3 regions of the Clostridium lamae genome follow, and region 1 is predicted to be linked to each of the others. Evidence: a T-box and tRNA genes for the amino acid it is inferred to sense, from the RefSeq annotation. Region 1 holds a T-box; the other regions hold tRNA genes.
What was found. The T-box of region 1 lies ahead of leuS (leucine--tRNA ligase). A T-box ahead of a tRNA ligase gene usually reads a tRNA of that ligase, here a tRNA-Leu.

Region 1 (11,413 bases):
TCAAAGGTTTCTATTATATGATTAGAGTATTTTTCTACCTCTTCTCTATTTATAAGACCATTTTTTGAAAAAGGCTTGTTCTTATATACCTTAAGTACCATGTTATCTTCCATAGTATAATCTAAAATAAGTCCTCTTTTATGTCTATCTTCTGGAATATGAGCTATTCCGTCGTCTATTCTTTTTCTAATAGAATTTTTAGTAATATCGTTTCCGTTAAATATTATTTTTCCTTCTTCGATATTTCTCATTCCGGTAATAGCTTCAACTAGTTCTGTTTGACCATTTCCTTCTACTCCAGCTATACCAACAATTTCACCTTTTCTAACTTCTAAACTAAAATTCTTTAATCCTAAAACCTTTTTGTTATTCTTAACAGATACATTTTCTAACTTTAAAACTTCTTCGCCAGGTTTAGCCTCATTCTTCTCAACTTTAAATGATACTTGTCTTCCAACCATCATTCTAGCCATATCAGCTTCTGAAGTTTCTTTTACATTAACAGTTCCAATATATCTTCCTCTTCTAATAACTGTACATCTATCAGCTGCTTCTTTAATTTCCTTTAATTTATGTGTGATTAGAATAATAGATTTACCCTCTTTAATAAGATTTTTCATAATTCCTATTAAATCTTCAATTTCTTGTGGTGTTAATACTGCTGTTGGCTCATCAAAAATAAGGACTTCTGCATTTCTATAAAGCATCTTTAATATCTCAACACGCTGCTGCATACCAACAGATATATCTTCAATTTTTGCATATGGATCCACATTTAATCCATAAGCCTTAGATAATTCTTCAATTCTCTTTGCTGCACTTTTTATATCCACAGATAAGAATTTTTTTGGTTCTAATCCTAAAATAATATTCTCAGTAACAGTAAAGTTTTCAACTAATTTAAAATGCTGGTGAACCATACCTATTCCTAAGTCATTAGCTACATTGGGACTTGAGATTTTAACCTCTTTACCATTTACTTTTATTACTCCTAAATCTGGGCTATACATACCAAATAGCATTCCCATCAATGTAGACTTACCAGCTCCATTTTCTCCTAAAAGAGCATGGATTTCTCCTTTTGCAAGTTGTAATGTAATGTTATCATTTGCTACTATTCCTGGAAATTCCTTACGAATATTAAGCATTTCTACTACATAACTCATGAGCACCCTCCCTGCTTTATTGCTTTTATATATAATGGTTAGATTATCTTTTTATGTAAAATTAATCTAATTATCTCCTAATACAAGAAAAAGACGGTGCTTCCGCCTTTTATCTTTTATATCTATCTATTTTAAATTATTAAATTAAATCACCTTGTTCAGATTTAATTTCAATTTCACCATTCTTAACTTTGTTATATACTTCATCTACTTTTGTAATAGTATCAGCACTTAAGTTTGGATTATTTTCTGGAAGACCTACACCATCATTTTTAATATCAAATGTTAAAGTCTCTCCACCTGGGAAACTTCCATCTAGCTCAGCTTTAATCATATCAAAAGCTGCAGTGTCTAATTTCTTCATTGCTGAAGTTAGTATTACTGATTTATCTCCCTCATATATACCATCTTCATATTGGTCAACATCACAACCGATTACCCAAGCTTCTTTTCCAGATGCAACTCTAGCTTTTGCTTCATTTATTACTCCAATACCAACATTACCAGCTGCTACAAATATAGCTTTAACTCCATTATCATACATAGTAGCTGCTAATTGTTGTCCTGCTGCAACATCTTCAAATGTACCTTGGTAAACTACGTTTTCTGATTTAATACTCATATTAGTTCCTAAGTTTTCATTAGCGTATTTAATACCTTGTTGGAATCCCCAGTTGAATTTTTGAACTGAAGGTATTTGCATACCACCTATAAATCCTAAGTCGCCTTCTTTTAATTCAACAGCAGCTGCTACACCTGCCATAAATCCTGCCTCTTGCTCTGCAAAGAAAATAGCAACACTATTATCACCAACTTTAGCCACTAGTTCATCTCCTGATTTACCATTATTAGGAGAACCATCGATAATTACAAATTTAGCATCTGAATATTTATCTTGTGCATTAAATATTGCAGTTTCAAATTTGAATCCTGGTGCAACTATAAATTTGTATCCTGTGTCATAAAGGTTTCCAATCTCCTTCATGTAATCTGCTTCAGTAGTTCCAGCTGGTTTTAAGTAGTTACTGTCAATTGCTAATTCATCTGTAGCTTTTACTATACCTTCCCAAGTACCTTGGTTAAATGACTTATCGTCTATTGTTCCAGAATTAGTAACCATACCTACTTTAAGATGTGATTGTGCTGATTCTGATTTGTTACCACAGCCTACTAAGCCTGTAACCATTAAAGCAGATAGCGCTAATGCTAGTACTTTTTTCTTCATAAAAAATCCTCCTAATCTTTAGTAACTTAATATTTATCCTTCGAATTTTCAAAGAAATTATACAATATATAACTGGTAATTTCAACAAAGAAAAATATTTTTCTGCATAAATCGACTCTTTTTAAAATATGTAATCATATTTTTATTTTATATATTGATTAAACTTAATATTGCAGCTATTAAAATTGCTGGCAATAAATTTGACACTTTAATCTTAGTTATACCTAATACATTCAGTCCTAATCCAATTATTAACAAACTCCCAACAGCAGTCATATTATTTATTGCTGTATCATTTAAGAAGTTAGATAATAAACTTGCTGCTAAAGTAATACTTCCTTGATAAATAAATACAACTATTGCAGATAATATTACTCCAATTCCAAATGTTGATGCAAAAATAATTGAACTTATTCCATCTAATACAGATTTAGCATAAAGAGTACTATGGTTATTACTTAATCCACTTTCTAAAGAACCTACTATCGCCATTGCACCTACACAAAATAATAAGGTAGCTGTAATAAATCCTTGAGCAACAGATATCTTCTCGCCATTTTTATTGAATCTTTTTTCAATTCTCATTCCTAAATTCTCAAGCTTTTTATCTATATCTATAATCTCACCAATAAATCCACCAATTACAATGGATATTATCATCACTATTGTATTATTTCCTTTAACAGCTCCTGATATACCTATATAAATAACACATAAAGCTAGTCCATTCATTATGGTATCGCTAACTTTTTCATTTATACTTCCCTTGAGAAATAATCCTATTAAAGATCCTATAACTATAGTTAAGCTATTTACTATTGTTCCTAACATAATATCCTCCTTAACATAATAATTCATTTAAAAATTTTCTATAGACAGCATTTCAAGATTTAGTTCACCTTACTAATTATTATATAATATCAAATTCCTCTTTTTAAGAAATTTTTATTATATAAAAAAAAGACGGTATTCCCGTCTTTCTTATCTTATACATAAAGCTTTTTTTAAGGTTACTTTATTAAATCCCCTTGTTCAGCTTTAACTTCAATTTCACCATTTTTAATCTTATTATATACTTCATCTACTTTTGTAGTAGTATCGGCACTTAAGTTTGGATTATTTTCTGGAAGACCTACTCCATCATTTTTAACATCAAATGTTAAAGTTTTTCCTCCTTGGAAATTTCCATCTAATTCATCTTTTATCATATTAAAAGTTGCTACGTCTATTCTCTTCATTGCAGAAGTTAAAATTATTGATTTATCTCCATCATATTTACCATCTTCATATTGGTCAGTATCAACTCCAATGATCCACGCCTCTTTACCTGCAGATGCTCTAGCTTTTGCTTCATTAATAGCACCAACTCCAACTCCACCAGCTGCTGTAAAGATAGCCTTAACTCCATTATCAAACATAGTAGCAGCTAATTGTTGTCCCGCTGCAACATTATCAAACGTACCTTGGTAAACTATATTTTCTGATTTTAGAGTCATTTTAGTATCTAAGTTTTCATTAGCATATTTAACACCTTGTTGGAATCCCCAGTTAAATTTTTGAACTGAAGGTATTTCCATACCACCTATAAAACCTAAGTCTCCTTCTTTTAATTCAAGAGAAGCTGCAACACCTGCTATAAATCCTGCTTCTTCTTCTGCAAAGAAAATAGCAACACTATTATCTCCAACTTTTTCAACTCTTTCGTCTCCAGTTTTTCCATTATTAGGAGAACCATCGATAATTACAAATTTGGCATCTGAATATTTATCTTGTGCATTAAATATTGCAGTTTCAAATTTGAATCCTGGTGCTACTATAAATTTATATCCTGTGTCATAAAGGTTTCCAATCTCCTTCATGTAATCTGCTTCTGTAGTTCCTACTGGTTTTAAATAGTTAGTATCAACGCCTAACTCATCCTTTGCCTTTAAAATACCTTCCCAAGTTCCTTGGTTAAAAGATTTGTCATCTATAGTACCTGCATCTGTAACCATTCCTACTTTTAAATCTGATTCAGCTGATTCTGATTTGTTACCACAGCCTACTAAGCCTGTAACCATCAAAGCTGATAAAACTATTGCTAGTGCTTTTTTCTTCATAAAAAATCCTCCTAATTCTTTAGTAACTTATTACTCATCTTTCGAACTTTCGATTTGATTATACAGTATATTATTCGTAATTTCAACAAATTTCAACATAAAACCACAATTTCGAAATATCGAATATTCGTACTTAATCTTTTTTCTGAAGTATATAAGTTATTTTTAATAATAAGTATATAACTTAATCTTTTGTAATATATAAAAATTTATACCTAAATAACATCATTAAATTCTTTAATAAATCATACTAAATAATATATTATTTTAATTTTTATCTCAATAATTAAATTATCTTGTTAAATTATGAATTTATTGCAAAAATTCTTGAAATACCTCTTTAAAAGAATCTATGCTCATTGGAAGCATCCTAACTCTTTTTAAAGAATATAACCCATCACTTGCACTTGATATTCCATACTCTGTTGTAACAGCCGCTTCAATACCTAATTCCTTTTCGATTTCTATTGTTTCATCATCATATTTCCCTACAGGATAACAAACAAATTTACTATCTACACCAACTTTTTCTTTCAAAGCTTCTCTTCCTTCTTCTATGACAGTGATCTTATCTTCTCTAGATATATTTGTAAATTCTATATGCCTAGAAGTATGATTTTCTATTCCCATGCCATTTTGACTCATCTCTTTTAGCATAGAAGAGTTCATATAAAAACTATCATTATCCGTGTTATTAGTTATTATAAAAAAAGTTGCCTTCATATTATATTCTTTTAATATTCTATATGCATCTGAATAGTTGTCTGCATATCCATCATCGAAAGTTATTGCAACAGGTTTTTTAGGAACATAACCAGTATTGTAGGCTTCTACCACATCTTCTAATAATATCGGCGTAAATCCATTTTCCTTTAACCATTCAACTTCTAACTCAAATTGTTTTACTGAAACCAATAAATTATTGTTAGGATCAGCATCAGAAATTGAATGATACATCAGTATTGGAATCCTCACTGAATTTTTATCTAGAGTTATATAGTTGTCATCCTTTTCTTCTAATGTATCCTCTTGAATGTCCATCTCTTCATCCTCATTATCACCACTATCTTCTGCAATTATATTATTAGCGTCCTCCATATCTTGACTTTTAAATTTATTATCATAAATGTACTTTCCCCCGAAAAATATAATTACAAATAATATTATTACTAAAGATACTCTAAAAAAGTTTTTCATAATTTTCTCTCCTTTAATAAGTATAAGAAAAATATACATTTTTACCATTTTTATGTCAATGAATTTTTAATTTGTATATTTATTAATATTTCGTTATTTTTTCTTAAATCATTGTTTATGATATTTTATTTTTGTATAATAAATCTAAACTATTATTTAAGGAGTGTTTTTTATTGTTTGGATACGTAACTCCTCTAAAAGCAGAGCTTAAAGTAAAGGATTTTACAAGATTTAGAAGTTATTATTGTGGATTATGCCTTCATATAAAAAGCGGTGCAGGTAATCTACCTAGAATGGTGTTAAACTATGACATGACGTTTCTAGCTGTACTTTTAGATTCACTATCAACAAAAGAGCCAGATTTCGAACTTAAACGTTGTATAGTTCATCCTAAAGACAAAAAGCCAGTTGTTATGAATAATGATGCTCTTCAATACGCAGCTGCAATGAATTTGACACTTTATTATCATAAAATAAGAGATGATATAGAGGATGATAATGATATTAAAAGTAAAGTTCTTGAAAAAGTACTATATCCTTATCAAAAAAAGATAAATAAATCTATCGATGAAATAAATGATATAATCAAAACTAATCTTAAAATTTTAAGAGAGCTTGAGAACAATAAAAATTTCTCTTCAATAGATGAGATATGCCATCCTTTTAGTGACATAGTAGGTAATATTCTTAAAGCTTATCCCAAAGAATTGGTTAATGATTGTATCGAATTAAGGAATGACTTATATAGCTTAGGTTATACACTAGGTAAATGGATATACTTAATTGATGCCTTTGATGACTTACAAAAAGATATGAAGGCTAATAAGTTTAATCCAATTAATTATTTATACAACAATAATAATAGCTCCTATGAAGAGCTATTATCATCTATTAAAGATAGACTTGAATTTACAATACTTAACTGTTCATATAATTGTAAAGAAATATTAGCAAGATTACCTTTAAAAAGGAATGAAGATATACTAAAAAATGTTTTGGAACTAGGTATGATGGACAAATATCTAGGAATTTCCAATAATACTAGAGAAGATAAAAGGAGTGGCAAATAATGAATCCATATGAAGTTCTTGGTTTAAAGCCAGGTGCAAGTCAAGAAGAAATAAAAAAAGCTTATAGAAATTTAATTAAACAATATCATCCTGATCAATATGGTGATAATCCTCTAAAAGATTTAGCAGAAGAAAAGATGAGAGAGATTAATACCGCATATGATATGTTAACTAAGAATGCTGATAATAATCAAAATAATTATTATAATAGTTCTAGTAGTAATAATTCTTATAGCAATTCTAATGATAGCTATACGTTCTCTGAAATAAGAAGATTAATTCAATCAAGAAATTTTGCTGAAGCAGAAAGAAGATTAAATTCAATTCAAAACAGAAACGCAGAATGGAACTTTTTATATGGAGTGCTTTTAACTAATAAAGGCTGGTTTGATGCTGGTCTAAATCATATTCAAACTGCTGTTAACATGGATCCTAATAACTTTGAGTATAGACAAACATTAAATTCTTTACATCAAAGAACTTCATCATACAGTGGTAACTATTATAGAACTACAGGTAATTCTTCAGCAAACACTTGTGATTGTTGTATAAACCTTTGGTGTTTAGACTCACTGTGTGAATGTATGGGCGGAGATCTAATAGGATGTTGTTAAAATAAGAGAGAAATCTTAGGTGGTGTTTTATCTATGAAAGCTAAAGAAATTACTTTAAGTGCAATATTAATTGCTTTGACAATCGTCATTTTATACTTAAACCTACTATTACCTATTAGTACAATAAGTATACTTACCCTAGCCTCTCTTTTGATACCAGTAGCTTTAATTAGAGGCTCAATGAAAAGTGCTATTTTAGTATATATAGCTTCGTCTATTTTAGGATTTTTCATACTTCCTATAAATATTATACTTTTATATATATTATTTTTTGGGATTTATGGAATAGTAAAATTCTATATAGAAAAGATAAATAAGCTACCTTTAGAGATACTTATAAAAATAATATTTTTTAATATTATTTTCTTCTTATCATTTTTTGTATTTAAATCATTTATTGCAATAGAAATAACTAAACTTCCTATTCAGCTATTTTGGATACTAGCACAAGTAGTTTTTTTAGTTTTTGATTATGCATTAACATTATTAATATCTTTCTATTTAGAAAGAATTCATCCAAAAATCTAAATAAAGGGATAAATATCATATTCGGTACGACCTCGTAAACTCCAAGTCGCTCTCATATGATATTTATCCCTTTCTATACTGAAGGTAATAATTCCTCATTTCATTCGGAATTATGAAAAATATAATATATATTTTAATAGTCATTTTTTTATTTTCATCTATTCCTAGAACATAGAAGAATTCAAAGCATCCCTATTTTTAATCTAAGAAAGAAAATACAAGTTCTAAAATCCCTTCGGCAATTTCACCTATACCTTCTAATAATTTTTCTGAAAATTTACTTTTTTTCTTTTCAATCTTAACTTCACTTTTTTCATATTTAATTCTCTCAATTGGATCAGAGTTATAAAAATAAGCTTCCTCATAAGTTTTTATTTCATTGAAAACAATTCTATTTTCATCACTATTCAAAATTCTCTCCCCTAACCATATCTTATTTTCAAAATAATTTATACTATTTCTTTACCAAATGGCATTAAAGATAATTTTGCTAACTTTAAAGACTGAACAGCAAATGGAATTCCGATAATAGTAATACATAAAAATAATGCACTCATTAAATTAGCTATACAAAGTTCAAATCCCCCAAAAATAATCCAAAGTATATTTAATAATAAACTCGCACCATCATCATTTTTAGTAACTACTTCTTTTCCAAATGGAGCTAATTGTAGCCTTGCCATTTTAAAGCATTGTTTTCCTATAGGTATCCCAATTATAGTTATAGACCATAAACATCCGATAAAAAACCATCCTAAAGCATTAAAAAAACCACCAAAAATAATCCATATAATATTTCCTAAACACGACATAAAAATCCTACCTTTTTACATTACTTATTTATAAACTTCTTAATTGAACTAATGCACAATTTTCTATAGCATTTATACCATTTTCTTTGCAGTAATTTAATATTTCCTTACTTTCTGCACCTGGTTGTATTAACACATTCTTAATTCCTAACTCGTTAGCCTCTTTCATATATTCGATTCCTAATTTTGAATTTATGCATAAATCTATTGCATCAATATTATGTGGAACTTCCTTGATTGTTTTATATATTCCTTCTCCGCCTTTAGGATGAACTCCACTTACTGCATAACCTTTTTCATCAAATTTATTTAGTATCTTATAGGCATATTTTGACTCATTACTAACATCGCCAATAACAACCCAATTCTTAAGTTTAATTAACTCCTTTATATCCATAATAACCTCCTATAATCTATTCTTTATTTATAATATATACAACTATTACATTTTAATCAATTAATATATTAACCTCTTTATAATTTTCTATCCCTTTAATATAATTCAATTTAACTCTTCTCTAAATGTTGACTTATAATATAATAGAATATATAATTGAGTATATTAAAATTATATATTTTGCTATGATTAGGAGTAGTATTATAAATTCTATACTTAAGAGAGCTGTTGGTTGCTGCAAAACAGTGTATAAATTATAAGAACTTGCCTATGAGCTTACTTGTTAAAAGCAAGTACGGGGAATCCCCCGTTATATTTTTGAGTGAGAAAATTTTTATTTTCTAATAAGAGTGGTACCGCGAATATATCCTTCGTCTCTTAAATGAGATGAGGGATTTTTTTATTTTTTTTACAAACGTTATTTTAGAGGAGGATTAATAATGGCTAAATACGGAACTTCCATTGATAAAAAATGGCAAGATAAGTGGGAAGAAACTAATCTTTATAAATTCGACCCAAATAAAGATGGAGAAAAATTATATGTATTAGAAATGTTCTCTTATCCTTCAGGTAGCCAATTACATGCAGGTCACTGGTTTAATTATGGACCTGTTGATTCATGGGCTAGAATGAAGAGAATGCAAGGATATAATGTATTCCAACCAATGGGGTTTGATGCATTTGGACTTCCAGCTGAAAACTATGCAATAAAGACTGGAATTCATCCAAAGGATTCAACTGATAAGAACATTGAAACTATGGAAAAACAATTAAAAGCAATGGGTGCTATGTTTAACTGGGAAAATGAAGTTATAACTTGTAACCCAGATTATTATAAATGGACTCAATGGGTATTCTTAAAATTATATGAAAAAGGATTAGCATACAGAAAGAAGGCTCCTGTAAATTGGTGTCCATCTTGTAATACAGTTTTAGCTAATGAGCAAGTTGTTGAAGGTCTTTGTGAAAGATGTTCTACAGAAGTAACTAAGAAGGACTTAACTCAATGGTTCTTAAAAATTACTGACTATGCTGATGAACTATTAGAAAAATTAGACACTTTAGATTGGCCAGAAAAAACAGTAGCTATGCAAAAGCATTGGATAGGAAAATCTACTGGTGCGGAAGTTACATTTAAAGTAAAAGATTCAGATTTAAAATTTGATGTATTTACAACAAGAGTTGATACTCTAAACGGTGTAACTTATGTAGTTTTAGCTCCTGAAAATCCATTAGTTGATGAGCTTACAACAGCAGAAAATAAAGAAGCTGTTGAAAATTATAAAGAAGAAGCTAAAAAGCAATCTGATATAGAAAGACAATCATTATCTAGAGAAAAAACTGGAGTATTTATAGGTTCTTATGCAATAAACCCTATAAATAATAAAGAAGTTCCTATCTGGGTAGGTGATTATGTATTAGCAACTTATGGTACTGGAGCTGTTATGGCTGTACCAGCTCATGATGAAAGAGACTTTGCTTTTGCAACTAGATTCAATTTACCAATTGAAAGAGTTATAACTAGTAAAAATGGTGAAAATAATGAATTACCATATTGTGAATATGGTAAGCTAGTTAATTCTGGTGAATTTGATGGACTTACAACTGAAGAAGCTAAAGAAAAAATTGTTGAGAAGTTATCTAAAATGGAATTAGGCTCTGCAAAGGTTAATTATAGATTAAGAGACTGGCTTGTATCTAGACAAAGATACTGGGGAGCTCCTATTCCAATAGTACACTGTGAAGATTGTGGAACTGTAGCAGTACCTGAAAATCAATTACCAGTTGAACTTCCATACAATGTTGAATTTGCACCAGATGGAAAATCACCACTTGCTAAATGTGATGAATTCGTAAATACAACTTGTCCAAAGTGTGGAAAGCCAGCTAAGAGGGAAGTTGATACTTTAGATACTTTCGTTTGTTCATCTTGGTATCAATTAAGATATCCTGATAGCAATAATTCAGAGAAAGCATTTGATAAGGATATAGTAAATAAAATGCTTCCTGTTGATAAATACGTTGGTGGCCCAGAACATGCTTGTATGCACTTATTATATGCTAGATTCATAACTAAGGCTTTAAGAGATATGGGATACCTAGACTTTGATGAGCCATTTAAATCTTTAACTCACCAAGGATTAATACTTGGACCAGATGGATTAAAGATGAGCAAATCAAAGGGAAATACTATTTCTCCAAACGATTATATCTCTGAATATGGATCAGATGTATTTAGAATGTATCTAATGTTTGGTTTTGCATATGTTGAAGGTGGCGCTTGGAGTGATGATGGTCTTAAATC
Region 2 (11,413 bases), on a different contig from region 1:
GTTGGAACCTTAGCCGACTCTCCAAAGCAATAGTAACCTATAAGATTATTTTCTTTATCAAAAGCAGAAAAATACATTTCATTAAGAATTTCATCTATGCAATCATCACTTCCATCCATGCTATACATTGTATATGGCTCATTATAAATCCATTTTGAAATTTCTTTTGCTTCTTTATAATTAATTTTCTTTATATTTAATTCCATTTTATTAATCCCACCCCCTCATTTAACTACTATATAACAATGCTATACTCAACACTTCATTTACCTCTGAAATCACAGTTTCTATAGACTCTTTCACATATGTAATTTTATTTAACTGCTATACGCATACAATATGAAAAATCTATTTCAAACTCCTTATTTTCAAATATTTTATAGATTTCATTTTTAAAACTTTGAATATCATCTTGAATTAAAGTAGGCTGTTTTTTTAATATCATCTGTGTACTACCTTGGCTTAAAATTAAATTAATATACCTTTCAGCATTGCATTTTTCCCTATTTGAAAAGAGTATTTCTCTTGCATAGTTAAAATATCCACTTTGTTCTATATTTTCAAGATGTCTATCTTTTGAATATCTAATAAATGTATCCTTTATATCAGGTGAATCAGCTTCAATCATTTTAACTTTTTTATATAAATCATTATACGCCTTATCTGCTTGCCATACTGATACTGGCGGCCAATCACAATCTATAGCTGCAAAAATACCACCTTTCTTTAATATACGATAAACTTCTTTTAATGTAGAACTAGGCTCCATCCAATGGAATGATTGAGAGCAGACAACAACATCAGTAAATTCACTTTCTAGTCCTGTATTATTGGCATATTCATTAATAAATTTAATTTTATTATTCTGTTTTTCTTTAGCTATCTTAAGCATATCTAAACTAGGTTCTATACCAATAACTTGCTCACATGAATCATTCCATACTTTTGTTGATAAGCCTGTCCCGCATCCTAAATCAACAACATTATTTGGTTTCTTACCTAGATATCTTATAATAATATCTATAGGATATTTAGGCATAGTAGGTCTAGCACTTTCATAGGTGTCAGCAAAACCAGTAAATCTATCTGCATTCTTTTTCATTTCTTTATTCATAACAGTTTCCTTCCATAAACTAACATATTAAATAAAATATACCCTATTTCTATAAATAATAAAGGTGCTGTTGCAACAGCTCCCTTGTTTTATAGACTCTTAAATTTTAATTTAAAATTCCTTGATTAGTACTTATCTAAGCTTTATTTTTCCTATGGAATTAAACACTTCATCGGCCTCTGAAAGCATAGATTCTATAGTTTCTTCCACAGATGTAATTTTATTTATAATCCCTGAAATTTGACCTGTCATTACAGATCCATTTTCCATATCACCATCTATAGCTGCTTTCCTAAGTGCTCCTGTTCCTAACTCTTCAAACTCATCTCTACTAGCCGCCTTTTTTTCTAACTCTAAGAACTTTATTGTCATAGGATTTTTTATCCCTCTTACAGGTGCTCCTAGTGTTCTACCTGTAACTACAGTATCTGCATCTCCACAGTTTAAAATTGCATTTTTAAAATTCTCATGAACAGGACACTCATATGTTGCTATAAATCTAGTCCCCACTTGAACTCCTTGTGCTCCTAATGCAAATGCAGCTGCTATTCCTCTTCCATCTGCTATTCCACCTGCTGCCACTACTGGAATATTAACAGCATCAACAATTTGTGGAACTAGAGCTAAAGTAGTGCTCTCCCCTACATGTCCACCTGCTTCTGTCCCTTCTGCTACTAATGCATCAGCACCTATTGCTTCCATTTTCTTAGCAATCTTTACATTCGGTATTACTGGTATAACAATTATTCCAGCTTCCTTCCACATATTCATATATGGTGCTGGTGATCCTGCTCCTGTTGTAACCACTTTAACATTTTCTTCAACAACAATTCTTGCTATTTCCTCTTTATCTGGATGCATGAGCATTACATTTACTCCAAAAGGCTTGTCTGTCAATTCTTTGCACCTTCTAATTTCTTCTCTTATTCTCTCTGGTGTAAAACCTCCACTAGCAATAACTCCTAAGCCACCTGCATTAGATACTGCTGAAGCTAGGTCAGCTGTTGCAATTTGAGCCATAGCTCCTTGAATTATAGGATATTTAATTCCTAATACTTTTGTTAATTTCATTTGTTTTCCTCCCATTCTTCCATAAACCCATTATACAAAGAAATCTATCCTCTTTTTCTATGTAGACCTTATATATACAATATAATTCAGAGTTTATGTAATATTCATAAAATTAACTTAATTATACCATAAAGTTCTATTATTAATTTTAAGTAAATATTGAAATGTTTAATTTTATTAATACTCATATAATATTCACATATTTGTACTTGGAGGTTAAATATGGACTGTATAATACGCGAAATAAAAAAATCTAAATATCAATAACTAAATAAATTGTGATATAACTTCTAAATTCAGGTAATATATTGAAAATTAGTGATATATTTATATTAATAACTAATTACAAAATAGTAATTTATATTGGAGTTGTATTGGAGTGAAAAAAATGATTTTAAAAGTTATTTTAATTTTGTTAGGAATAGTTATTTTAATTGGAATAATAATATTTATCTACAAAATCTATCAATTAAATCAGTTAGGGAATATGAGTTCAAATGATATGATAAAATACGTAACTAAAGATGATGATAATACTAAAATTTCCGTAGCTATAATAAAAGATGGAGAAATAGATTATAAAACTTATGGTAAAGATGGAAAACAAGAAGATTATACAAAATATGATTATGAAATTGGCTCAATTAGTAAAACTTTCGTATCTCTAATTCTTTCAAAGGCTATAAGTGAAAACAAAATAAGTATTACCGATTCTATTAGTAAATATTTAGATATTGATAAAGATAAGTATTATCCTACAATAGAAAGACTTATAACTCATACTTCCGGCTATAAATCCTATTATTTTGATAAACAAATGATAAATAATCAATTTAGTGAAGATAATGATTTTTATGGTATTAGCAAAGAAAATATACTAAACTCAGTAAAAAATATTGATTTAGAAAATAAAGATTATAAATTTAAATATTCAAATTTTGGCATTTCTGTTATAGGACTAGTTTTAGAAAAAGTTTATAACAAAGACTTTGTTACTCTAATGAACGAGTTTATTGTGAATGATTTAAATCTTGAAAATACAAAAGTTGCTACTTGCAATGGAAATTTAAAAGGTTATTGGAACTGGAAGCAAGATGATGGATATATTCCAGCAGGAGCAATCATCTCTAATATAGAAGATATGGCAAAATATTTAGATTTATATATGGCTTCAAATACAGATTATATAAATAATACTAGCAAAGAATTCAAAGCTATAAATTCTAATAATTTTATGTATGAAAAAATGAATATAAATATGGATAAAATAGGAATGGCTTGGATTATTGACACAAAAAATAATATTATCTGGCATAACGGAGGAACGAGTAATTTTAATAGCTATATTGCATTTAATAAAAAAAAGAAGATTGGAGTAGTTATTCTTTCAAATATCTCCCCTTCAAAAAAAATACCTATGACTGCCATAGGTGCGAAAATAATGACCGAACTAAGTCACAAATCGTGAATCATAGGTAAAGTATCTTTATATTGATTACTAATAATAAAAAGTGATTGCATATTAAGTTTATTTTATTGTAAGGATAAATTTTGTAATTATATGTTAAAATTGTTATAGAAAGGTGGGAGGATTTATGAAAACAAGCATTTTATTTTTTCTTATATTTTTTATTGAAGGGATAATTTTTTTGATATTAACACTATTTTTTAAGAATAGAGATAAGAATATTTTAGAAAGAGCTAATCAAATTGTAATTGGTAAAGTTACTAAGTACACATTATTGGGTAACAAAGGTGTATACTATCCTATCGTTGAATATATTGTAAATGATGTAACTTATAATCAACGTTTAAAATATAGCTGGATTATTACTAAATCATCATCATTTAAGAATATTAATCCAGAAATTGAAAATAACTTTTTAGACACCAATTTAGTTATTAGTAAAAATGCTCATGTTTCTAGAAATATATTAATAGATAAATTTCCAATAGGCAGTGAATTAGCCGTTTATTATAACCCAAGCAATCCAAAAGAAAGTTATGTTTTAAGATTTACCAAAAATCCTTGTATAAAAATTTTTTTAATAGTAAGTATATTATTTATTTCTTTATCATTTATTGGTTTAGTGCTATTACCAAATAACTTAATTTCCTTAAAGTAAAAAATAGATAAATAGCATATTCGTTGCTCCGTCGCATACGCTCCAAGTCGCACTCATATGCTATTTATCTATTTGTACACTGAAGGAAGGAATTTATAAAAAGTTATTCACATGGTAATCTTTTTATAAATTCCTGAAAAGTAAAAAAAAACTGTTTCAAGTATTAATTGAAACAGTTTTTTTATGGTGCAGATGGCGGGACTTGAACCCGCACGAGGATTCCCCCGTCACCCCCTCAAGATGATGCGTCTGCCATTCCGCCACATCTGCAAATCTATAATATATATTTTAATTTATTATATTATATTTTTCAATATATAATTATTATATTATGTTATAATCTTTAAGGAAAATTAATATCAAAAGAAAAGGAGATGCTATTAATGAAATGCATATCAATTTCTGGCCCTGCTGGACATGGTAAAGACACACTTGCAAATAAGCTTGAAAATATTCTTGAGGCTAATGGGAAAAGAGTATTTATAATTCATTATGCGGACTATTTAAAAATGGTGGCTACCCAAGTTTATAATTGGAATGGCCTTAAGGATGAAGTTGGAAGAGATATACTTCAAAAATTAGGTGACAAAATGAGAACTCAAGATGAATTGTTTGTAATCAATGAGCTACTTAGAATACTTAACCTAGTTAAAGATGATTTTGATATTGCTATCATTCCAGATGCAAGATTCCCAAGAGAAATAGAATGTTTAAAAAATATAGGAAGAACAATATCAATTCATATTACTAGAGTTGATTATAAAAATAATTTAACATCTGAGCAAAATAATCATTCAACAGAAAGAGCTCTAGATGATTATTCTTATGATTATGATATTATTACATACACAGATAAAGAAATATCAGAAATAGACTTAATTATTAAAGATATTTTATAAAAAATAAAGGGAGTATATTTAAAGATATAAATATACTCCTTTACTTAATTCTATCTATTAATTACTTTATTCTTCATAAGATTCAAACTGACTATTATAAAGGTCAGCATAGAATCCACCCTTTTCAAGTAATTCTACATGATTTCCACTTTCAATAACATCTCCGTCATTCATTACTAATATTAAATCTGCATTTTTGATAGTAGATAATCTATGGGCAATAACAAATGATGTTCTACCAACAGTAAGCTTATCCATAGCTTCTTGAATTAATATTTCCGTTCTTGTATCTACTGAACTTGTTGCTTCATCTAATATTAGAAGAGGAGCATTTTCAATCATAGCTCTTGCTATCGTTATAAGTTGCTTTTGTCCAGCTGAAAGATTTGTCTTATCATCTAATATAGTGTCGTAACCATGAGGTAAAGTCATTATAAAGTGATGAATTCCAACTGCTTTACAAGCTTTAATTATCTCTTCATCTGACACACCTTTTTTGTTATAAACTATATTATCTCTTACTGTACTCTCAAATAACCAAGTATCTTGAAGTACCATGCAGAATAAATCATGAACATTTTCTCTTGTAATAGTTTTAGTATCCACACCATCTATTAATATTTGTCCTGAGTTTAATTCATAAAATCTCATAAGTAAATTCACTATAGTAGTTTTACCAGCCCCTGTTGGTCCAACTATGGCAACCTTTTGACCGGCTTTAGTCTTAACTGAAAAATTCTTTATTATCATTTTATCTGGATCATATCCAAATCTAACATTTTTAAACTCAACATTTCCCTTAACATTTTCTAAAACTTTTATCTTATTTGACTCATCTTCAAGTTCCTTTTCAGCTAAGAAATCGAATACTCTCTCTGATGCTGCTGCTGCAGATTGTAAACTTGTTGCTGCTTGACCTAGTTGTGATAATGGTTGAGTAAATAATCTTATATATATCATAAAGGCTACTATAACACCAAATTCTATTTTACCATTAAAGGCAAGAGTAGCACCAACTACACAAACTGCTACATATCCAAGGTTTCCTACAAAAGCCATAACTGGCATCATAAGTCCTGATAAGAATTGTGCGTTTCTAGCACTTTCATATAGTCTAGTATTAGTTTCTTCAAACTTATCTATAGCACTTTTTTCACCATTATAAACTTTAACTATATTATGAGCAGAGTATATTTCTTCAATATGCCCATTTATTTTTCCAAGTTCTTTTTGTTGAGAAGAGAAGTATTTTTGTGATTTGCCCATTATAAGTATCATAAGAGCAAAACCAATAATTGTAGCTACTATAGCAGCTATGCTCATTAAAATATTTGTTTTAAACATCATTATTAATGAACCAGCAAATAAAATTATAGATGAAACTAAAGTTCCAATACTTTGGTTCATACTTTGTCCAATTGTATCAACATCATTAGTTACACGACTTAAAATATCTCCATGACTAGTTGAATCAAAATACTTTAATGGAAGCTTATTCATTTTTTCTGAAATATCTTTACGTAACTTATTAGCTATCTTTTGAGTTACTGTTGTTAATATAAATTGTTGACCATAAGAAAGTAATGAACCTGATAAATAGAATACTACTAATATCATACCTATTCTACTAACTTCACTTAAATCAATTTCAGTCATTATGCCTTGCATAATTAAATTTGTTATTTCTCTCACTTTATCAGGCCCTAATATTGTAAATACCGTTCCTCCTATAGCGCATATAACAGCTATTATCATCAATGCTATATAGGAATTTGAGTACTTTAAAAGTTTAATCCATGTTCCTTTTAAATCTTTTGCTTTTTGTTGTTTGCCTCCCATTGCTGGTGCACCATGTCTATTCATCTTCAAGCTCCTCCTTTGAAAGTTGTGAGTATGCTATTTCTTTATACACTTCACAAGTTTTTAGAAGTTCCTTATGTTTGCCTATTCCAACTATTTTTCCTTCATCTAATACAACTATCTTATCCGCTTCTTTAATTGTACCAATTCTTTGAGCAACGATAAGTTTAGTTACACCATTAGTTTCCTTATTTAATACTGATCTTAATACTCTATCAGTTCTATAGTCTAAAGCAGAGAATGAATCATCAAAAATATAGATTTCAGGATCTCTATGAATAGCTCTAGCTATTGATAAACGTTGTTTTTGCCCCCCTGAAAGATTTGTTCCTCCTTGAGAAACTTTACTTTCATATTGCTTTTCAAGTTTTTCTACAAAATCTTTCCCTTGAGCAATTGCAACAGCTTTCTTAACTGATTCTATTCCTTGTTTTTGCTTTCCATTATCTCCATAAGAAACGTTTGATTCTACAGTTCCACTAAACATTGTTGTTTTTTGTGAAACATATCCAAATTTATTTGTTAAATAATTCTTATCATATTCTTTTACATTTACTCCATTAACTAATACTTCACCTGAAGTTACATCGTAAAATCTTGAGATTAAGTTAATTAATGTTGATTTACCTGAACCTGTTGATCCTATAAATGCTACAGTTTCACCTTTATTCACTTTAAAGCTTATATTTTCTAAAACATAATCAGTTGAAACATCTGCATCTGGATATTTAAAGCTAACGTTTTTAAATTCAATTTCACCAACGCTATTTTTTTCATCTGATGTACGTGTTCCATTTTTTATTGTAAGTGGAGTTTCTAATACTTCATTAATACGATTAGCCGCTACTTGTGCTCTAGGCAGCATTATAAATACTATTACTAACATCATAAATGCCATAACTACTTGTATTGCATAAGAAGAGAACACTATCATGTCACTAAATACATTAACTCTATCCATTCCAGCAGCATTATTTATTAAATAAGCTCCTATCCAATAAATAGCTAGTGTTAAACCACTCATTATTATTTGAATTGAAGGCATTAACATCCCCATAGTTCTTCCTATAAACAAATTAGTTTTTGTTATTGTATTATTTGCATCTTTAAATTTATTTTCTTGATATTCTTCTGCATTATAAGCTCTAACTACTCTAATTCCTGTTAGATTTTCTCTTGAAACTCTATTTAAATTATCTGTTAGAATTTGTATTATTTTAAACTTAGGTAATGCTAATGAAAATACTATTGTTACAACTAAAATTAATGCAACTACACCTACTACAGTTGCTGTTGTCCATTGCCAACTTTTACTTGAAATTTTTGTTATAGCCCAAATAGCTGTTATTGGTGCTTTGATTATAACTTGAAGTCCCATAGCTATTATTGTTTGAATTTGTGTTATATCATTTGTTGAACGAGTTATTAAACTAGGAATAGAAAATTTATTTATTTCATTCATTGAAAATGATTCAACTTTTCTAAATACATTAGAACGTAAAGTTCTTGAAAGTCCAGCTGCTATGCCAGAAATAAAATATCCAACTATAACAGTTGCTATTAAACTACCAAATGCACATAAAAGCATGAATCCTCCAGCCTTCAAGATTTCAGACATTTCAGATCCTGGAGTTTGTACTAGCTTTGTTATATCTGACATATAATCAGGTAGTTTTAAATCAAGCCAAACTTGAATTACTATAAACACTAAGCTAATTAATATAAATAACCAGTCTTTTGATTTTAAATACTTAAATATTTTTAACATGTTTTTTCTCCTTTTATTGTTTTACTAACATATAGTATTTATATTATTGTTAGGTACCTTATTGTAAGGTGCCTAACTATTTTAACTAAAAAATCTATTCAATATTCTTTTTTAGTTTATTAATGATATCAATAAACTTATCTAGGTCTTCATCTGATATACCTTTTGTTATTTTATCTTCAAAATCATCCATTGCTTTTATAATATGGATATTAATTCTTTCACCGAATTCAGTAAGAACTATTTTTTTCAGTCTTGCATCATCAGGTACACTTTCTCTTTTGATTAAATTATTTTTTTCCATTGATTGAAGAATCCCAGTAACTGTAGATCTTCTTATAGTGAAAATCTCTTCAATATCCCTTTGGAATATATCTTTGTCTTTATTATTACTAAGGTAATTAATAATCATTCCTTGAATTTCAGAAAATTGATCACACTTAGCATTTACTGCTGATTTATAGATACATCTCTTAATAAGATTTGATATACTCCTTAACTCATAAATAACCATATTTTTCTTATTCATAAAATTCCCTCTTTTATTACATAATAGGTGAATTATAGACTTTATTTTCAACTAAGTCAATATTAAAGGCTTTTATATTTAATTATAATTTAGTTTAGAAATTCAATTATATTAAATAAATTATTAATATACAAAAAAATAAAGAAGTAATTATCAAATCAATTACTTCTTTCATTCTTTAATTTTTTAATTATTTAATTCTAATACTATTGCTCCATATGGTGCTAAAAATAAATTTTCTTCTTGGAATTTATTTTCATCTGAATTACTTAAAATAGTATTATAGCCTGAAATTTGAATGTCTTTTAAAGATGCCATTGTCTTTTCTCCATAAAAATTGCAAACAACTAATATTTTCTTCCCATTTAATTCTCTAATATAAGCTATTATCTTTGAATGCTCTTCTAATATAGGAATAAATTTTCCTTCAGAAATTATTTTATTATTTTTTCTTAACTCTACTAGTTTCTTATAATAATCTAATATTGAATTATCTTTAGCTCTCTCTAATTCAACATTGATTTCATTGTAGTTATCAGCTACTTTTATCCAAGGAGTTCCAGTTGTAAACCCTGCTTCTTTTTCATTATTCCATTGCATAGGTGTTCTAGAGTTATCTCTTGATCTATTCTTTAATACATCTAGTACCTTTTCTTTTTCAATTCCATTTTCTAATAAAATATTATAAGCATTTATAGATTCTACATCTTTATAATCCTCGATATCATTAAAGTTCGGATTAGTCATTCCTATTTCTTCACCTTGATAAATATAAGGAGTCCCTCTCATTAAATGTATTGTAGTTGCTAACATTTTTGATGATTCTTCTCTATATAAACTATCATTTCCAAATCTAGATACTATTCTTGGTTGATCATGGTTACACCAAAACAATGCATTCCATCCATTTCCTTTTTCCATTTCAACTTGCCATTCAAATAATAATTTTTTTAACATATCAAAATCAAAAGGAGCTAATTTCCATTTATCCCCTTGAGGATAATCTACTTTTAAATGATGAAAATTAAAAGTCATGTCTAACTCTTCATTCTCTGGATTAGTATATCTTATACAATTATCTATTGTAGTGGAAGACATTTCTCCTACTGTCATAATTCCCTCATACTTTGAGAAAACTTCTTTATTCATTAAATTTAAATATTCATGTATCTTAGGACCATCTGTATAAAATCTTCTACCATCTCTAGTAGCTGATGTAAAATCATCATCTAAAAATCTTGTATCCTTAGATAAAAGATTAACAACATCTAATCTAAATCCATCTACACCTAAATCTAACCAAAATCTCATCATTTTAAATATTTCTTCTCTAAGATTAGGGTTTTCCCAATTTAAATCGGCTTGAGTAACATCAAATAAATGTAAATAATGTTTATCTAGGCTTTCAACATACTCCCAAGCTGAACCCCCGAACTTAGACTGCCAATTATTAGCTTTATCTCTCCAAATATAAAAATCATGATATGGGCTATTAACATCCTTAATCGCTTCCTTAAACCAATGATGTTCAGTTGATGTATGATTTACAACCATATCTAAAACTAATTTCATATCTCTTTTATGGGTTTCTTCTAATAATCTTTTAAAATCATCCATATCGCCAAACATAGGATCTATATTATAATAATCTGCTATATCATATCCATTATCATTTTGAGGTGATACATATATAGGTGTAAGCCATAATACCTTCACCCCTAAATCTTTTAAGTAATCTAATTCTTCTATTATTCCAACTAAATCTCCGATTCCATCTCCATCGCTATCCTTAAAACTCTTAGGATATATTTGATAAACAACTGCTGATTTCCACCAATTATTATTATTCAATTTATTCACCTCTTAAATTTATGGAGCTGTCATAAACAGCTCCAATTATTTTTCTATTCTTCAGTTTCTATTTCTTCAACATTTGCTCCAAATTTCTTATTGAATATAAATGTCAATACTATAGGAACTATAACAGCTACTGCCATTGCTATTATAAATGGTACCCAATATTGAGGTTGAATAGCTAAGAATCCA
Region 3 (11,413 bases), on a different contig from region 1:
TTACGAAAATTTGTATAATGAAGTATTAAAAAGTATAGAAGAAGAAAATGCAGCTGAATCTAATGAGTTCAGCGATACATATGAAGAATATGATGATTCAAGTTTAATTTCAGCCCCAGAAGAAACACCCATAGTTATACCAGAAAGTGAAGTAATAGAAACTCCAGAAGTGATTCCAGAGGAAAATCCTAATGAAAATACAGAAGGTGAAGTAGAAGAGCCTCCAACACCTGGGGAAGAAGAAAACTTTGGTGAAACACCAGAACAAAATCCAATTGAAAATCCAGTAGAAAAGCCTGAGCAAAAGCCGGATAGAGGTAATAGACATAATCCTTAGATAAATAAAATAATATTAAGAGTTGGATAGAATTTCAACTCTTATTTTTTATAAATAAAAAAACTTTTTAAATATACAATGCAAAATAAATGTTTCAATACATATTTATATTATAAATAAATTTATTATTTGGAGGGTCTTTCTATGAAAAGAATAATATATAGAGTACTATCTAGTATGTTATTACGGAAAGAGAGTATAGAAATTGATTTATCTTCAGCGAGTGAATTTCCATATGAAATAGAAGTTATAGCAGAAAATCTAGATATTCCATGGGCGATAGATATAAGTAAAGAAGGTAAAATATATTTTACTGAGAGGTCAGGTACGATTAAAATAATTGAAAATAGTAAACTTAACCTAGAACCATTAATTAAATTCACTTCACCTTTTGTAAATAGAGTGGAAGCAGGGTTACTTGGGATTGTATTAGATCCAAACCACTCAGAGAATAAATATATTTATGTAATGCATTCTTATTTAGAAGAAAATAAAATTTATAATAGAGTAGTTAGATTGATTGAAAGCGATAATAAAGCCAACATTGACAAAGTCATTTTAGATAAAATTCCAGGGGCAGAAACTCGTAATGGAGGACGCATAAAGATAGGAAAGGACAATAAATTATATATAGTAACAGGAGATGCTGGGAATTCTGCTTTAGCACAAGATGTTAATAGTTTGGCAGGAAAAGTATTAAGAATAGAATTAGATGGAAGTATTCCTAAAGATAATCCAATTAGCAACTCTTTAATTTATAGTTTAGGGCACAGAAATCCACAAGGTTTAACATGGAATCAAGATAATGTATTATATGAATCTGAGCATGGACAAACAGCTCATGACGAGATTAATATCATATTGCCAGGTACAAATTATGGGTGGCCAATAGTCCAAGGAGATGAAATTTCTAATAAAATTAAAGCACAAGGACCATTAATTAATAGTGGTAATATAACATGGGCACCATCAGGAATAGTGTTTTTAAATAAAGGACCTTGGAAAGGAAAGTTGTTAGTTTCTAATTTGCGTGGACAGCAGTTACTTGTTATATCATTAGACCAAGGGGGGACTGTTGTAAATAACATAGAATTATTATTAAAAAACAAATATGGAAGATTACGTGAAGTGATTGAAGGAGAAGATGGATCAATTTACATTACAACAAGTAATAAGGACGGAAGAGGTAATGTTAATATAGGGGATGATAAGATTATTAAATTAAGCCCGAGGTGAATATAGATAATGATGAAAATAAAAATGGATTTATCAGTAAGTTTAGGTACTTACTGATAAATCCATTTTTAATATACTTGGTGCCGGCAGAGGGAATCGAACCCTCACGGTTTCCCGCATGATTTTGAGTCATGTGCGTCTGCCAGTTCCGCCATGCCGACTGACTGCAAAAATTATTATATCAGAGCTGGATTAAAATAGCAAGTAAAAATTTTTAGAAAGAATTTAGTAATATTAAAAATATTTGCACTCATAGGCATAATAAAAAAATTGTTAAATATAATATACAATAATAATTAATATATAATATATATTATCAATTGATAAAAACAAAGAAAAGTGACATGTTTATTGATAAATATTAGATACTACAAGCGATTATATCTTTATATATCAAAAAAATATAAGTATTTTTAAATAATTGCTAAAATATGCATTGACAATGAATATATAATAAGGTATTATTTGTATAAATATAACAGCGAAGTTGAGTTTAAACTACTAATGATCTTGCATGATTAATGTGTTAAATCTCAATTTTCTTTTAATAATTTTAATCTATATATCTATATATACAAATGAATAGATTAATTAAAAATATGCAAAACAAATAAATAATATTCGCTGTTAGTAGAATAAGAAATTATTAAAAAGGAGGTTAATAACAGGGAATTATATAATAATTTTTAATACTTACTTAAATTATTTTAAAAGGAGAATGAAGAGGGGGCAATATTAATGAAAAAGAAAATGATATCTGTACTAACATTAGCTTTAACAGGAGTGTTAGTACTTGGTGGATGTAAGAAGGTAGAAACACCACCGACGACAACAACACCAGTAGATACAAGTAGTGCAGTAGAAGGATATATTCCAGCTGCTGATCCAAGTAAAAATCCAGTAACAGACAGAAAGGATACTTTAGTTGTTGGTATAGATGCACCAGAAGAAGTGTTTAATCCACTTTATGCAGAGTCAGCATATGATGTATATATAACAAATACTGTATTTGAAGGACTTCTAACAGTTGATGGAGCTGGTATGCCAGTAGAAGCTCTTGTTGAAAAGTATGAAATTTCAGATGATGGATTAAAATATACATTTACATTAAAGGATGGATTAAAGTTCTCTGATGGTTCACCTTTAACTACTGAAGATGTAGCTTTCACATATATAGTAGGCTCAGATGCAACTTATGATGGACCAACAGACTTTGTTAATTCAACAAAAATTAAAGGTGCAAAAGCATATAAAGAAGGTACAGCATCAACTATTGAAGGTATTAATATAATTGATGATAAGAATATAGAATTTACTTTAGAAGAAGTAAATGCAGATGCTATATATGATTTTACAGCAGGTATTTTATCTAAAGCTTATTATGGTAAGGATTATACACAAGGTAGCTTAGATTATATTAAAGGCTTCCATAAGACTCCACTTGGAGCAGGACAATATAAGTTAGTTAAAACAGTAGCTGGTCAAGAAGTTACTTTAGTAGCTAATGAAAACTATCATCTAGGAAAGCCAAATATACCAAATATAATTTATAAGGTTACTTCACAAGAAACAAGAATGCAAATGCTTACAACTGGTGAAATTGACATGGATATGGTAACAGTTAGCCAAGATAATGTTCAAGCTCTAAAGGATTCTCAATTCCTAGACTTGCACATATTCCCAACTAATGGATATGGATATATTGGATTTAACTTTACTAATCCTAAATTCCAAGATCAAAAAGTGAGACAAGCTTTAGCATATGGATTAAATAGAAAAGAAGTTGTTGATGCTGTTTATGCTGGTGGATTTGCGGATGTAATTAATGTACCACAATCAAAATTATCATGGGCTTACGCTGAAGGTGAAAATGATTATGAATACAATAAGGAAAAAGCTATTGAATTATTAGAAGAAGCTGGTTGGAAAGTTGGTTCTGATGGAATAAGAGAAAAAGATGGAGTTAAACTTGAAATTAAGTTTACTGCAAGTAGTCCAAATTCTGTTAATGATGCATTAATTCCAATTGCTCAAGCAAACTATAAGGAAATTGGAGTTAAGTTTGAAGCAGAACAAATGGAATTTAACGGAGTATTAGAAAAGGTTGATAATGGAAGTGTTGAAATGTACTTCATGGCTTGGGGATTAACGCCTGCAGCAGATTCTACTGGTGTATTTGGTACTGGTGGAGCTCAAAATAAAATTTCATACTCTAATGCTAAGGTTGATGAATTATTAGCTGCAGGAGTGAAAGAAACAGATATCGAAAAGAGAAAAGAAATTTATAAAGAATTATATAATGTTCTTAATGAAGATCTTCCATATATCTACTTATATCAAAGAAGAGATATGTGGGCTGTTAACTCAAGAGTTAAGGGATTTGAGAATGAAATAACTCCATATAAAGATTTCTGGCAAAGTCTTTATAAATTAACTTTAGAATAAATTTTACAAGTGCTTGGCCTATAATTAATTAGGCTAAGCACTATTAATTATAGAAAGGAGATAAAAATGATAACTTATATAGTTAGAAGATTTCTGCAAATGCTAGTAGTCTTATTTGGAGTGTCTATTATTGTATTTTTTATAATTGCAAAGGCTCCGGGAGATTATGTTAGTAGTAAAGCAAATGCAAATATGACAGAAGAGAAAAAACAAGAATTAAAAGAAAGTATGGGTCTAGATAAACCTGTAGTCACAAGATATATAACATGGATGAAAAACTCTGCAACTGGAAATTTAGGAGATTCATTAAAATTTAAGCAACCAGTTGTAAGTGTTATAAACACCTATGTGTGGAATTCATTTTTTCTAGCCTTAGCATCCTTAGTTGCTAGTATTTTAATTGCTGTTCCAATAGGAATTGTATCAGCGACTAAACAATACTCATTTGTAGATGGGTTTTTCACTGTTTTAGCACTAATTGGAATATCGCTTCCTTCGTTTTTCTTAGGACTTATGTTTATAAAATTATTAGCTTTTGATTTTAGGATTTTCCCTGTAGGTGGAATGACTACTACTGGAAGCTCAGCTACAGGAATTAAGTACTTTATGGATGTATTGTACCATATGGTTTTACCGTTTTTAGTGCTTACTGTATTACAAGTAGGATCTTTAATGAGATATACAAGAACAAGTATGTTAGAAGTTATACGACAAGATTATATTAGAACCGCAAGAGCAAAGGGATTAAAGGAATCTGTTGTTATATATAAACACGCTTTAAGAAACGCCTTAATTCCAATAGTTACAATACTTGGATTATCACTTCCAGGATTATTTACTGGAGCTATGATAACAGAAACAATTTTTGCTTGGCCTGGAATTGGTAAAATAGCTTTTGATGCTTTAAATGTTAGAGATTTTCCATTTTTAATGGCCTTCAATATGTTAGTTGCTATACTTACTTTACTTGGAAGTTTAATATCTGATATTACTTATGCTTTAGTAGATCCTAGAATAAGATTAAAGTAAGGAGGGAATGGTTATGAATACTAAATTAGAAAAAAATGAACTGAAAGAAGTTATTATAGATAAATCACAATCATTATCTCCATGGAAAATGGTTATTAGAAGACTTAGAAAAAATAAGTTAGCTATGGTTGGACTTGGAATATTAATTTTTATGGTATTATTTTCTTTTATTGGTCCATTATTTACACCATATACTGCTGACACAATGAATTTTGCTATGAAAAAGCAACCGCCTAGTGGATATTATTTGTTAGGAACTGATCTATTAGGGAGAGATATATTAACTAGACTTATGTATGCAGGAAGAATATCGCTTTTAGTTGGCTTTGTAGCTGTTATTATAGAGGTAATTATAGGTGGAGCACTAGGTGCCATTGCTGGATATTATGGTGGAAAAATTGATACTGTTATTATGAGAATAGTTGACATATTCTTATGCATACCATTTTTACCTATATTAATCATCTTAGGGGCTATAATGTCAGATTTAAATGTAAGCTCAGACGTAAGAATTTTTTATGTTATGTTAATTATTGGGCTTTTAGCGTGGCCAAGTATAGCTAGATTAGTTAGAGGCCAGATTTTATCACTAAGAGAACAAGAATTTATGCAAGCGGCACAAGCTTTAGGACTTAAGGATTCAAGACAAATTTTCAAACATTTAATTCCGAATGTCGTTCCACAAATTATAGTATCAGCAACTTTAAATATAGGTTCTGCTATAATGACAGAATCAGCATTAAGTTATTTGGGAATGGGAGTTGCACCTCCAGCAGCTTCATGGGGTAATATGATTCAATCTGTAAATAACTTTATTGATTTAATGCAAAGACCTTGGCTTTGGGTACCACCAGGAATATTTATCTTCTTAACTGTTATGGCTATCAATTTATTAGGTGATGGGCTAAGAGATGCACTTGATCCAAAACTAAAGAGGTAAGGAGGTTTAATTATGAATGATTTAATAGAGTTTAAAAATTTAAAAACGTATTTTTACACAGATGCTGGGACGGTAAAAGCAGTAAATGATGTTAGTTTCAAGATTAAAAAAGGTGAAGTAGTTTGTGTAGTTGGTGAATCAGGATGTGGGAAAAGTGTAACAGCTATGAGTTTAATGAGGTTAGTTGATTCCCCAGGTAAGATAGTTGATGGTGAAGTTCTTTATGAAGGAAAAGATTTACTAAAGCTATCTGATCATGAAATAAGAAGTATTAGAGGTAATGAAATATCTATGATATTCCAAGAGCCAATGACATCTTTAAATCCAGTATTTACTGTTGGTAAACAGATAATGGAATCAGTGATACTACATAGAAAAGTTAGCAAAAAGGAAGCTAGAAAAGTAGCAATTGAAATGATTTCTTTAGTAGGAATATCTGATGCTGAAAAAGTTGTAGATAGATATCCACATGAATTAAGCGGTGGAATGAGACAAAGAATAATGATAGCTATGGCATTAAGTTGTAATCCGAGACTATTGATAGCAGATGAACCAACAACAGCTCTAGATGTTACTATTCAAGCCCAAATATTAGATTTAATGAGAGATATAAAAACAAAAATAGATACGTCAATTTTATTAATAACTCACGATTTAGGAGTTGTTGCAGAGATGGCTGACTATGTTGTTGTAATGTATGCTGGAAAGGTAATAGAAGAAGGGCCTGTTAAGACTATATTTGCTAATCCTACTCATCCATATACAGTTGGCTTATTAAAATCTAAACCTATATTAAATGAATATAAAGAAAGATTATATTCAATTCCAGGGCAAGTACCAAGTCCAATAGGTATGCCTGATAATTGTTATTTTAGTGATAGATGTGAATTTTGCTTTGATAAGTGTAAAGTAGGTCAGCCTGAATTGAAATTTATAGAAAAAGGGCATAAAGTAGCATGCTTTAAGTACGAGGGGGAATAAGAATGAATGAAGAAATTTTAAGAGTTGAATCTCTAAAAAAGTATTTCCCTATTAAGGGTGGAATAATGCAAAAAAAAGTTGGGAATGTAAAAGCTGTTGATGGAGTAAGTTTTTCAATAAATAAAGGTGAAACTTTAGGTATTGTTGGTGAATCTGGATGTGGAAAAAGTACTACGGGTAGAGTGGTACTTAGACTTTTAGAGAAAACGGAAGGAAATGTATTTTATAAAGGTCAAGATATTCATGATTTAAAGAAAAATGATTTAAGAAAACTAAGAACTGATATGCAAATTGTCTTTCAGGATCCATATTCTTCTTTAAATCCTAGAATGTCAGTTGGTGAATCAATAGGAGAAGCACTTATTCATCATGGAATGGTTTCTAAAAATCATGCAAGAGATGTAGTGCTTGAAACTATGAAAATATGTGGACTAGCTGAATATCAAATAGATAGATACCCACATGAATTTTCAGGTGGTCAAAGACAAAGAATAGGGATTGCAAGAGCACTTGCCTTAAATCCATCTTTTATGGTTTTAGATGAACCTGTATCAGCTTTAGATGTATCTATTCAAGCTCAAATTATAAATCTTTTATCTGATTTACAAGAAAAGAAGGATTTAACTTATATGTTTATCTCTCATGATTTAGGAGTAGTTGAACATTTAAGTACATCTGTTGGAGTAATGTATCTTGGTAATTTAGTAGAAAAGGCACCTAAGGCAGAAATATATAAGAATCCATTACATCCATACACAAAAGCACTTTTCTCTGCTATACCACTACCAGATCCAACAGTTAAAAGAAATAGAATTATATTGACGGGTGATATTCCAAGTCCATCAAATCCACCAAAGGGATGCAAATTCCACACAAGATGTCCATATGCAGAAAAAAGATGTATGGAGATAGAACCAGAATACAAAAATGTTGGTGGAGATCATTTTGTAGCATGTCACTTGGTTTAAAGTGAGGGGAAATAATGTTTAAAATAAATAATGAAAAAAAGAATAATAGAAGAGAAATTAAAAAATATGATAGTGAAAGATTTAATGATAAACCTAAATTTAAAGAATTGGTATCTATAATGTTTTCACAATATATTATTATTTTTCCAATAGTATTTGGGGTTATGATAATATTTATGGTATTTGCTAAATTACTCTTATTTATTTGGGGAGTATAAAACAAACAGTATATATAACCTTTTAAAGAAATAAATAATATCATTTATTGAAATAATAACTTACCTATGGTATAATAAGTCCAAGGTGGAGAAAAATAATATTATTAATAATAATGAGGTATATTAATATGAATGATAGAATCAAGACTTGGATTTATATTATTTGTTCTATATTAGTAATTGGGATTGTTGGTTATTTAGCCCTTAATCTTTTAATTTTCCTAATTCCAGTACTAATAGTTATATTTATAATTTTTAAAATTAAGGGATATATAGATGGTAAAAAAAGGACTAAATCAGCAAATAACTCTACATATCAGTATAAATCATATAATGACAATAAGGTAGAGAGTATTGATAATTCTAATAGTGAAGTTATTGACGTAGATTATGAGGATGTAGATAAATAAAATTGAGTAGAAACTCAGCCTTTGCTGAGTTTTTATAATGTTTAAAAGAGGGAAAAATGAATTTTAGAAAACTTAGAATATTTTATGAAACTGCAACACATTTAAATATGACCAAGGTTGCAAAAGAAATGTACATAAGTCAACCATCAATAAGTCAAAGTATAAATGAATTAGAATCAGAATTAGAAGTGAAATTATTTGATAGAATAGGCAAAAAGATATATTTAACACATGAAGGAGAAGTTTTTTTAAATTATACTAGAAGAATACTAAATTTATATGAAGAAAGTGTAAAGACTATTAGAGATATAAATCTAAATCTGAAAGGAAAGTTAATAATAGGTGCAAGCACGACTATAGGAATATATATACTTCCTGAAATAATAAGAGAGTATTCTAGTGAATTTAAAGATATCGAAATATCTCTAATAATTGGGAATACCAAGCATATTGAAAAGTTAATCTTAGAAAATAAAGTTGACTTCGCATTTGTTGAGGGTGATATTAATTCAGAAGAAATATCGAAAGAAGCTATATGGAGAGATGAGCTGGTATTTATTTGTGGAGAAGAAAATAATCTTAGGCAGTATAAAGAGATTTCAGGAAAAGAGCTTGAAAAACAAAAGCTTATTATGAGAGAAGAAGGAAGCGGTACAAGAGAGCATACAGAAATGTTTCTTAAGAAAAATAATATAAAATTTAATACTTTTTTAGAATTAGGTAGCACCGAAGCAATTAAAAAAACTGTTGAAGCAAACTTAGGTGTAGGATGTCTTTCGTATAGAGTTGTTAGAGATAAAATTAAAAGTAAAGAACTATATATGTTTAGATTAAATGAAGGAAAAATAGAAAGAGATTTATTTTTGATCTTACATAGTGATAAGTTTATTTCTAATAATATGAAAACGTTTATTGAATATTCAAAGAAACATATATAAGTAAATAGTTATTATAATAATAAAATATTAATATTTTTATTTTATGTAAATAACACATATAATTAATTTCAGGTATATAAAACGAATAGATATTGAGGTGTTTAATTTGAATAAAATAAAGCATATATTACCTGGTATTATTATTTGTATAATTATTGGAATAGCATCAGAAATTCTAGGAAAAAAGTTTACAACAGTAGGTGCAGCAAGCTTTGCAATATTTATAGGAATATTTGCAGGAAATACTTTGTTTAAAAATAAAAAGTATAATGAAGGAACTAAGTTTGCAGAAAAGGATCTTTTAAATTATGCAATAGTATTAATGGGAGCAAATATTAATTTAAGTGAAATTTTATCATTAGGATTTGGTGGACTTATTTTTATTGTTTTACAAATGACAATCACTATACTATTAACCTATTGGCTAGGAAGAAAGTTAATGTTTAATAAGGAGTATTGTTTACTTATGGCATCAGGTAATGCAGTTTGTGGATCTTCTGCAATAGGAGCAACAGCTCCTGTAATTAATGCAAAGGATTCTGATAAGGGCATTGCCATAACTATAGTAAATGTTATTGGAGCAATACTTATGATACTATTACCAACAATAACTTTAAAACTATATAATCATGAAGTTTTACAAACATCTGCCATGATGGGGGGAATACTTCAATCTGTTGGGCAAGTTATAGGATCAGCAAAATTTGTTTCTGATGATGTAGTAAAATTAGCTACTGTATTTAAAATAATAAGAATAGTAATGCTTGTTGCTGTAGTTTTAGTATATGAAAAAATAAATATAAACAATAATGAAAAAGAAAAGGAAAATATTAATTATATAAAAAATCAGAAAAAAAGGAAAATAAATATTCCATGGTTCATAACTGGATTTTTTATAATGTGTTTACTATATACAATTGGAATTATCCCACAATCAATTTCTAAAATTTTTAAATGGATAAGCGGGAATTTTGAAATAATAGCTCTTGCTGGGATTGGAATGAGAGTTAAAATTTCAGATTTAATAAAAGAAGGTCCTAGAGCTATATTATATGGGGGAGCAGTTGGAGTTAGTCAAGTAATTCTTGTAATAATTCTTATTAGCATTTTCTTTTAGAATAAATTAATATTATAATGTACATTTAAAAATAAAGCAGACAACATCGTTGCATGCTTTATTTTTATTGGTTTCAATTAAGTTATAAGTGCTATAATACAACAGTTTCAAATATAAAAGATATTTGTAAAAGATTATCTTATAATGTATAATTGACTTATTAAAAATTTAGATAGGGGGCTAATAATGGAAAAGATTAAAATGATAAATCCTTTAGTTGAAATGGATGGAGATGAAATGACAAGAATCTTATGGGGCATTATTAAAGATGAATTGTTATATCCTTTCATTGACTTAAAAACAGAATATTATGATTTGGGATTAGAACATAGAAATGAAACCAATGATGAAGTTACTGTTTTAGCAGCAGAAGCTATAAAGAAATATGGAGTAGGAGTAAAATGTGCAACTATAACTCCAAATTCTGCAAGAGTAAAAGAATATAATTTAAAGGAAATGTGGAAAAGTCCAAATGGAACTATAAGGTCTATTTTAGATGGAACAGTATTTAGAGCACCTATTATAGTTAACTCTATTAAACCTTATGTTAGAAATTGGGAAAAACCGATAACAATAGCTAGACATGCTTATGGTGATGTGTATAAGGATGTTGAAATGAAAATAGAAGACAAAGGTAAGGTTGAACTTGTTTTTACAAATGAATGTGGAGAAGAGAAGAGAGAGTTAATTCATAATTTCAATGGTGATGGAGTGGTTTTAGGTATGCATAACCTAAATAAATCAATTGAAAGCTTTGCTAGAAGTTGTTTTAACTTTGCATTAGATACAAAGCA

Region 2: it encodes a tRNA-Leu, which carries the amino acid that the T-box ahead of leuS (leucine--tRNA ligase) is inferred to sense. The anticodon was not compared.
Region 3: it encodes a tRNA-Leu, which carries the amino acid that the T-box ahead of leuS (leucine--tRNA ligase) is inferred to sense. The anticodon was not compared.

Annotation. Positions count from the first base shown of each region.
Region 1 covers NZ_JASCQJ010000053.1:588-12,000, forward strand. The annotation lists gene QK892_RS16745 (ABC transporter ATP-binding protein) at 1-1,166, opposite strand, end outside; gene QK892_RS16750 (BMP family lipoprotein) at 1,306-2,391, opposite strand; gene QK892_RS16755 (DUF554 domain-containing protein) at 2,539-3,222, opposite strand; gene QK892_RS16760 (BMP family lipoprotein) at 3,402-4,490, opposite strand; gene QK892_RS16765 (polysaccharide deacetylase family protein) at 4,803-5,687, opposite strand; gene QK892_RS16770 (DUF5685 family protein) at 5,861-6,757, shown strand; gene QK892_RS16775 (J domain-containing protein) at 6,757-7,371, shown strand; gene QK892_RS16780 (hypothetical protein) at 7,405-7,899, shown strand; gene QK892_RS16785 (hypothetical protein) at 8,098-8,310, opposite strand; gene QK892_RS16790 (YccF domain-containing protein) at 8,349-8,711, opposite strand; gene QK892_RS16795 (CoA-binding protein) at 8,740-9,108, opposite strand; T-box leader at 9,285-9,490, shown strand; gene leuS (leucine--tRNA ligase) at 9,549-11,413, shown strand, end outside.
Region 2 covers NZ_JASCQJ010000045.1:6,289-17,701, reverse strand. The annotation lists gene QK892_RS15765 (GNAT family N-acetyltransferase) at 1-206, opposite strand, end outside; gene QK892_RS15760 (class I SAM-dependent methyltransferase) at 314-1,114, opposite strand; gene QK892_RS15755 (DUF561 domain-containing protein) at 1,247-2,185, opposite strand; gene QK892_RS15750 (serine hydrolase domain-containing protein) at 2,574-3,653, shown strand; gene QK892_RS15745 (DUF3592 domain-containing protein) at 3,781-4,311, shown strand; tRNA gene QK892_RS15740 (tRNA-Leu) at 4,496-4,581, opposite strand; gene QK892_RS15735 (deoxynucleotide monophosphate kinase family protein) at 4,695-5,210, shown strand; gene QK892_RS15730 (ABC transporter ATP-binding protein) at 5,277-7,073, opposite strand; gene QK892_RS15725 (ABC transporter ATP-binding protein) at 7,066-8,838, opposite strand; gene QK892_RS15720 (MarR family winged helix-turn-helix transcriptional regulator) at 8,933-9,367, opposite strand; gene treC (alpha,alpha-phosphotrehalase) at 9,554-11,218, opposite strand; gene treP (PTS system trehalose-specific EIIBC component) at 11,272-11,413, opposite strand, start outside.
Region 3 covers NZ_JASCQJ010000046.1:436-11,848, forward strand. The annotation lists gene QK892_RS15820 (hypothetical protein) at 1-337, shown strand, start outside; gene QK892_RS15825 (PQQ-dependent sugar dehydrogenase) at 482-1,573, shown strand; tRNA gene QK892_RS15830 (tRNA-Leu) at 1,652-1,734, opposite strand; gene QK892_RS15835 (ABC transporter substrate-binding protein) at 2,312-4,018, shown strand; gene QK892_RS15840 (ABC transporter permease) at 4,085-5,047, shown strand; gene opp4C (oligopeptide ABC transporter permease) at 5,061-5,987, shown strand; gene QK892_RS15850 (ABC transporter ATP-binding protein) at 6,000-6,968, shown strand; gene QK892_RS15855 (ABC transporter ATP-binding protein) at 6,971-7,936, shown strand; gene QK892_RS15860 (hypothetical protein) at 7,951-8,154, shown strand; gene QK892_RS15865 (hypothetical protein) at 8,283-8,564, shown strand; gene QK892_RS15870 (LysR family transcriptional regulator) at 8,621-9,502, shown strand; gene QK892_RS15875 (YeiH family protein) at 9,609-10,619, shown strand; gene QK892_RS15880 (NADP-dependent isocitrate dehydrogenase) at 10,806-11,413, shown strand, end outside.